Regions from separate parts of the Streptomyces sp. NPDC079020 genome, predicted to be linked through region 1. Evidence: riboswitches for the same ligand, from Rfam matches in the RefSeq annotation. Region 1 holds a riboswitch; the other holds the start of a gene.

What was found. Region 1 has a riboswitch for S-adenosylmethionine ahead of ACIGJO_RS01675 (aminotransferase class V-fold PLP-dependent enzyme). Riboswitches for the same ligand answer to the same signal wherever they lie in the genome.
Region 2: it holds a riboswitch for S-adenosylmethionine, as region 1 does, so the genes downstream of both, thrC (threonine synthase) here and ACIGJO_RS01675 (aminotransferase class V-fold PLP-dependent enzyme) in region 1, are expected to answer to the same signal.

What each region holds. Positions count from the first base shown of each region.
Region 1 is NZ_JBITUB010000001.1:358,785-362,186, forward strand. Features, by position in the region: gene ACIGJO_RS01665 (rhomboid family intramembrane serine protease) at 1-128, shown strand, start outside; gene ACIGJO_RS01670 (Lrp/AsnC family transcriptional regulator) at 125-406, shown strand; gene ACIGJO_RS01675 (aminotransferase class V-fold PLP-dependent enzyme) at 487-1,863, opposite strand; SAM riboswitch class IV at 2,036-2,153, opposite strand; gene trpD (anthranilate phosphoribosyltransferase) at 2,238-3,302, opposite strand.
Region 2 is NZ_JBITUB010000003.1:163,163-166,564, reverse strand. Features, by position in the region: gene ACIGJO_RS07880 (MoaD/ThiS family protein) at 1-58, opposite strand, end outside; gene thrC (threonine synthase) at 88-1,392, opposite strand; SAM riboswitch class I at 1,412-1,540, opposite strand; gene ACIGJO_RS07870 (glucosyl-3-phosphoglycerate synthase) at 1,695-2,645, shown strand; gene ACIGJO_RS07865 (trehalose-6-phosphate synthase) at 2,801-3,402, shown strand, end outside.

The sequences.
Region 1 (3,402 bases):
CCGGGGTCGCCTATCTGGCGCATGTGGCGGGGTTCGCCGCCGGGTTCCTCTACGCCTGGGGGCGCTGTCGGGGTGGGGCTAGAGTGAAGAGTCCCACCACGGCCACCGAGGGAGAAAGCCAGCCGTGATCACCGCGATCGTGCTCATCAAGACCAGCGTGGACCGGATTCCCGAGATCGCCGAGGCCGTCGCCGCGCTGGACAGTGTCAGCGAGGTCTTCTCCGTCACCGGTACGTACGACCTCATCGCCATGGTCCGGGTGGCCAAGCACGACGATCTCGCCGATGTCATCCCCGGCCGGATCAGCAAGATCCCGGGCGTCGAGGGGACCGACACCCATGTGGCGTTCCGTACGTACTCGCAGCATGACCTGGAGGCGGCCTTCGCCATCGGCCTGGACGCGTAGCGGCGGGTACGGCTTCGGCCGGGTACGGGGCGGCTGCCCCGTACCCGGCCGAAGCCGTTTCCCGTACCCGTGTCCACGGGTCAGACCTGTGCGGCACCCCGGTCCGGGACGCAGCGGCCGCCCTCGGTGCGGTACTGCCACCGGGCACCCTCGCGGACCAGTTCCCCGACCGCCCGCACGAAGCGCTCGATGTGCTCGTCCGGCGTACCCGCGCCGAAGCTGACCCGGATGGCGTTCAGCGAGCGCTCGCCCGGCTCGGCCTCGGGTGCGCCGCACTCCCCCGGGTCCTGCGGGTCGCTGCCCAGCAGGGTGCGGACCAGCGGGTGGGCGCAGAACAGACCGTCGCGCACACCGATGCCGTACTCCGCGGAGAGCGCGGCGGCGAAGTGCGAGCTGTTCCAGCCCTCCACCACGAACGAGATGACGCCGACCCGCGGGGCGTCGTCGCCGAACAGCGAGAGCACCTTGACCTCGGGGACCTCGGCGAGTCCCGCGCGGACCCGGGCGACGAGCCGCTGCTCACGGGCGACCAGGCTCTCGAAGCCGGCCTCGGTCAGCGCCTTGCAGGCGGAGGCGATGGAGTAGACGCCGATGACATTGGGCGAACCGGCCTCGTGGCGGGCCGCGGTGGTGTGCCAGTCCACGTCCACGCCGCCGTCGGCGCGCCGGGCGACCTTGCGGGAGGCGCCGCCGCCGGCCAGGTAGGGCTCGGCCTCCTGGAGCCAGTCGGCGCGGCCCGCGAGGACACCGGAGCCGAACGGCGCGTACAGCTTGTGTCCGGAGAAGGCGACCCAGTCGACGTCCAGCGCGGCGATGTCCACGGGGTGGTGCGGGGCGAGCTGGGCGGCGTCCAGGACGATCCGGGCACCGTGCGCGTGGGCGGCGGCGGCCAGTTCCTTCACGGGCCACAGCTCACCGGTGACGTTGGAGGCGCCGGTGACGCAGACCAGGGCCGGGCCGTAGGGGTCGCGGTCGGCGAGCGCCCGCTCCAGGGTCTCGACCGCCTGGGCCGGGGTGCGCGGCGCGTTGAGGTAGGTGACCCGGGCGTCGCGCCAGGGCAGCAGGGAGGCGTGGTGCTCGGTCTCGTACACGAACACCTGGCAGTCGGCGGGGACTACGGCGGCCAGCAGGTTGAGCGAGTCCGTGGTCGAGCGGGTGAAGATCACCTGGTCCTCGGCCCGGCAGCCGAGGAACTCCGCGACGGCCGCGCGGCTGTTCTCGAACAGGTCGGTGGACAGCTGCGAAAGGTATCCGGCGCCGCGGTGGACGCTGCCGTAGTACGGGGCGTACGCGGCGACGTCGTCCCACACCCGCTGGAGCGCCGGGGCACTCGCCGCGTAGTCGAGCGCCGCGTAGGTGACCTCTCCACCCGTGACCAGCGGAACAGTGACGTTCTCCCCCAGAACCGGCAGAGGGGCACAAAGGGAACGGTCGGTGGCAGCGGTGGAGACAGACATGGCGAACTCCCGTAACAGGCAGGCGAAATCCATGCGCCGGCGGATACGCGGCAGCGCAGGAGAGGGAAAAGAGGTGCGCGGAGAAGGGCGTCGAGCCCTATCGCATTCGCTTGCTCACAAGAGGCTCCCTAGGGACCAGGACCCCGGGGGTTGGCATGCATCGATGCCGAGGGGCCCGCGCTTGCCGCAGACCTCGCTGCCTACGGCCTGGTCTTCACCCGGGGCACCCCGCCACGGACGGAGGGTTGCCGGACAGCGGGCCGGGGCCGTAGTCGCTGTCACTCATGACCTGCGCAGCATCTTGCCATACGTACCGGCATGCGCGAGGGCGCAGTCCGTCATCCGGACTGCGCCCTCGGCCACACCGCGCGCGTTCAGGCGTTGCTGACCGCCACCCAGCGCTCCAGGGCCCGCTTGGCCGCACCGGAGTCGACCGACTCGGCGGCCTCGGAAGTCTTCGCCGCGATCCGCTCGTTCAGCGTGCCCCCGCCCCCGTCCAGCGCGACCAGGGCCGCGGCCGCGTTGAGCAGCACGGCATCGCGTACGGGTCCCCGCTCACCGTCCAGCAGGCGGCGGGCGACATCGGCGTTGTACGAGGCGTCGGCCCCCCGCAGGGCCTCGACCGGCACCAGTTCCAGGCCCACGTCGCGCGGGTCGAAGGCCTCCTCGCGCACCCGGCCGTCGCGGACCACCCAGACCCGTGAGGTGGCCGTGGTCGTCAGCTCGTCGAGGCCGTCGTCGCCGCGGAAGACCAGCGCCGAGTTGCCCCGGTCGGCGAGCACGCCCGCGACGATGGGCGCCATCCGCGCGTCGGCGACACCGACGGCCTGGGCCCGCACCCGGGCCGGGTTGGTCAGCGGCCCCAGGATGTTGAAGGTGGTCTGCGCGCCCAGCTCCTTGCGGGCCTTGGCCGCGTACCGCAGGGCGGGGTGGAACTTCACGGCGAAGCAGAAGGTGATGCCCGCCTCCTCCGCCACCGCGACGACCCGCTGCGGGGAGAGGTCGAGGTTGACGCCCAGTTTCTCCAGTACGTCGGAGGAACCGCTGGCCGAGGAGGCGGCACGGTTGCCGTGCTTGACCACCTTGGCACCGGTGCCCGCGATGACGATCGCCGCCATCGTGGAGATGTTGACCGTCCTGGCCAGGTCCCCGCCGGTGCCGACGATGTCGACCGTGCGGCCCGGTACGTGAATGGTGTTGGCGTGCTCGTACATCGCCCGGACGAGTCCGGAGACCTCGTCGACCGTCTCGCCCTTGGCGCGCAGCGCGACCGCGAAGCCGGCGATCTGCGCGTCGGTCGCCTCGCCGCTCATGATGCGGTCCATGGCCCAGGCGGTGTCGTCCGACGTGAGGTCCTCGCGGCGCAGCAGCGGGTTCAGCACGCCGGGCCAGGAACGGTCCGCCACGCTGTCGCCGCCGTTCGGGGTCACAACGTTCATGGTCCGCTCCAGGGTCCACAGCCGGTAAAGGGAATGGCTCCACCCTATCCAGCGCCGGGGACAGCGAAGAGCCCCGTCCATCGAATGGACGGGGCTCCCG
Region 2 (3,402 bases), on a different contig from region 1:
CGGCCTGGCCGTCCGTGTAGGTGCGGAGGATGGTGGGGATACGGACCTTGACGCTCATGAGGGGTGCCTTTCTTCGGTCTCGGGTGGTCAGAGGGCGGCGGCGAGGCCGGCTTCGCGGAACGCGTCCAGGCTCGGCCGGATGGTCGCGGTCGCCTGCGAGGTCGCGGCCACCGCGTCCAGCGTCTTGAGGCCGTCACCGGTGTTCAGGACAACGGTGGTCAGCGTCGGGTCGAGCAGCCCGGCCTCGATCAGCTTCTTCGTCACGCCGACCGTCACCCCGCCCGCCGTCTCGGCGAAGATGCCCTCGGTACGGGCCAGCAGCTTGATCGCGTCGACGACCTGTTCGTCGTTGACGTCCTCGACGGCACCACCGGTACGGCGGGCGATGTCCAGGACGTACGGGCCGTCGGCCGGGTTGCCGATCGCCAGGGACTTGGCGATCGTGTTCGGCTTCTGGGGCCGCACCACGTCGTGGCCGGCCTTGAAGGCGGTGGAGACCGGGGAGCAGCCCTCGGCCTGGGCCCCGAAGATCTTGTACGGCCTGTCCTCGACCAGGCCGAGCCCGATCAGCTCCTGGAGGCCCTTGTCGATCTTGGTCAGCTGCGAGCCGGACGCGATCGGGATGACGATCTGGTCGGGCAGCCGCCAGCCGAGCTGCTCGCAGATCTCGTACGCCAGCGTCTTGGAACCCTCGCCGTAGTACGGCCGCAGGTTGACGTTGACGAAGCCCCAGCCCTCGCCGAGCGGGTCGCCGATGAGTTCCGAGCAGAAGCGGTTGACGTCGTCGTAGTTGCCCTCGATGCCGACCAGTTCACCGCCGTACACAGCGGCCATGACGACCTTGCCCTGTTCCAGGTCGTGCGGGATGAACACACAGGAACGGAAGCCGGCGCGGGCGGCGGCGGCGCCCACCGCACCGGCGAGGTTGCCGGTGGAGGAGCAGGACAGGGTGGTGAAGCCGAAGGCGCGGGCGGCCTCGACGGCGATGGCCACGACGCGGTCCTTGAAGGAGTGCGTCGGGTTGCCGGAGTCGTCCTTGACGTACAGACCGCCGGTGACACCCAGTTCACGGGCGAGGTTGTCGGCCTTGACCAGCTTGGTGAAGCCGGGGTTGATGTTGGGCTTGTCCGCGACATCGGCGGGTACCGGCAGCAGCGGGGCGTAGCGCCAGATGTTGTTCGGCCCGGCCTCGATGCGCTTCTTCAGCTCGTCGGGAGTACCGCTCGGCAGGTCGTACGCCACTTCGAGCGGCCCGAAACAGGACGCGCAGGCGAAGAGGGGGCCGAGAGCGAAACGCTCGCCGCACTCGCGGCAGGAAAGCGCCGAGGCGGGACCGAGATCCACGGAGGGAACAGAAGAATCGGTGGATGCGGCAACAGTCTGAACAGCCATGATGGCGGAGGTCCCTTTCTCCTCATCTTCCTTGCGGCGCATTTCGCCACAAGACGGAATTGGCACCTTCCCCACCAAGACCTCGACGGTCGGCGGGAGGGTTGCCGGGACTTCAACGGGCCGTTCCCTCAGTCCCTCTGGATGAGCGCTGTGGCACTGGAATCTTCGATCCAGGCGTTTATTGGCGGACGGACCCCGACATGCGACGGTCATCCGCGTTGTTCAAGACTGTAACCGAAGCACCGGACCGTCGAGATAGTCGTCCGAACCGCGAGATGGATCACACACAGGGAGTATCGACCGTGCTGGAAGAGGTGGAACGCTGGCTGACCAGGCGTTCCTGGTCGGCAGCCGACCGCCCGCTGGACCGGCTCATCGCCGCCCGCGCGGGGGATCCGCGCCGGGCGAGCGTGAGCGTCGTCCTGCCCGCGCTGAACGAGGAGGCGACGGTCGGGGCGATCGTGTCGACGATCCGGCGCGAGCTGATGGAGAAGGTCCGGCTCGTCGATGAGCTGGTGGTGATCGACTCCGGCTCCACGGACGCCACCGCCGAGGCCGCCCGTCACGCCGGCGCCCGGGTCGTCCACCGGGACGCGATCCTCCCCCGGATACCGGCCCTGCCCGGCAAGGGCGAGGTCCTGTGGCGCTCACTCCTCGTGACGAGCGGCGAGATCGTCTGCTTCGTCGACGCCGATCTCAAGGACTTCTCCGCGGACTTCGTCTCCGGCATCGTCGGGCCCCTGCTCACCGACCCGTCCGTACAGTTCGTCAAGGCCATGTACGACCGCCCCCTGGGTGACACCGCAGGTCAGGGGGGACGGGTCACGGAACTGGTGGCGCGCCCGCTGCTCAATCTGCACTGGCCGCAGCTGGCCGGATTCGTCCAGCCGCTGGGCGGCGAGTACGCGGTGCGGCGCTCCCTGCTGGAGCGGCTGCCCTTCCCCGTCGGTTACGGGGTGGAGCTGGGGCTGCTCGTGGACGCGCTGCACACCGTGGGCCTGGACGCCCTGGCGCAGGTCGACGTCGGCGTCCGCAAGCACCGCCACCAGGACGGTCAGGCACTGGGCCGGATGGCGGCGGCGATCTACCGCACCGCGCAGCTGCGGCTCTCCCGGGGGCATCTGGTGCGGCCCGCGCTCACCCAGTTCGAACGGGGCGAGAACGGCTTCGTCCCGCACACCCATGCGGTGGACACGGAGGAGCGACCGCCGATGCGGGAGATCGCGGAGTACGCCTCACGCCGCGCGGCGTGACGCGCGGAAGCGGGCGGGAGCGGGCACAGTGGCGACGCACCACCGGGCACAGTGGCGCCCGGGAGCGGGCGCGGCGGCGCGCCCGAGTGGGCACAGTGGCGCCCGGCCCGACGATTCGCGTTTGACGGCTTCACGGAAGGGCTAGGTTCCGCTACATGGTCTCCGAGCACGCTGCCCAGGTTCTCGTCGCGTCCAACCGCGGCCCGGTGTCGTACTCGCTGAGCGAGGACGGCTCGCTCTCGTCGAAGCGGGGCGGGGGCGGTCTCGTCTCCGGTCTGAGCGCCGTCGACGACAAGCTGTGGGTGTGCGCGGCCCTGGGCGACGGCGACCGCGAGGCGGTCCGGCGCGGGGTCTCCGAGCCGGGCGTACGCATGCTCGACATCGACGCCGACGTGCACGCCGACGCGTACAACGGCATCGCGAACTCCGTGCTCTGGTTCGTCCACCACATGCTCTACCAGACCCCCGTCGAGCCGGTCTTCGACGCGGAGTTCCGGCGCCGGTGGGCCTCGTACGAGGCGTACAACCGGGCCTTCGCCGAGGCGCTCGCCGGGGAGGCGGGGCGGGGCGCCGCCGTCCTGGTGCAGGACTACCACCTCGCTCTGGTCCCCGGCCTGCTCCGGGAGCTCCGCCCCGATCTGCGCATCGGCCACTTCTCGCACACCCCGTGGGCCCCCGTCGACTACTTCCGCCTGCTGCCCGACGACATCGGTGAGCAGCTGCTGCGCGGCATCCTGGGCGCCGACCGGGCGGCGTT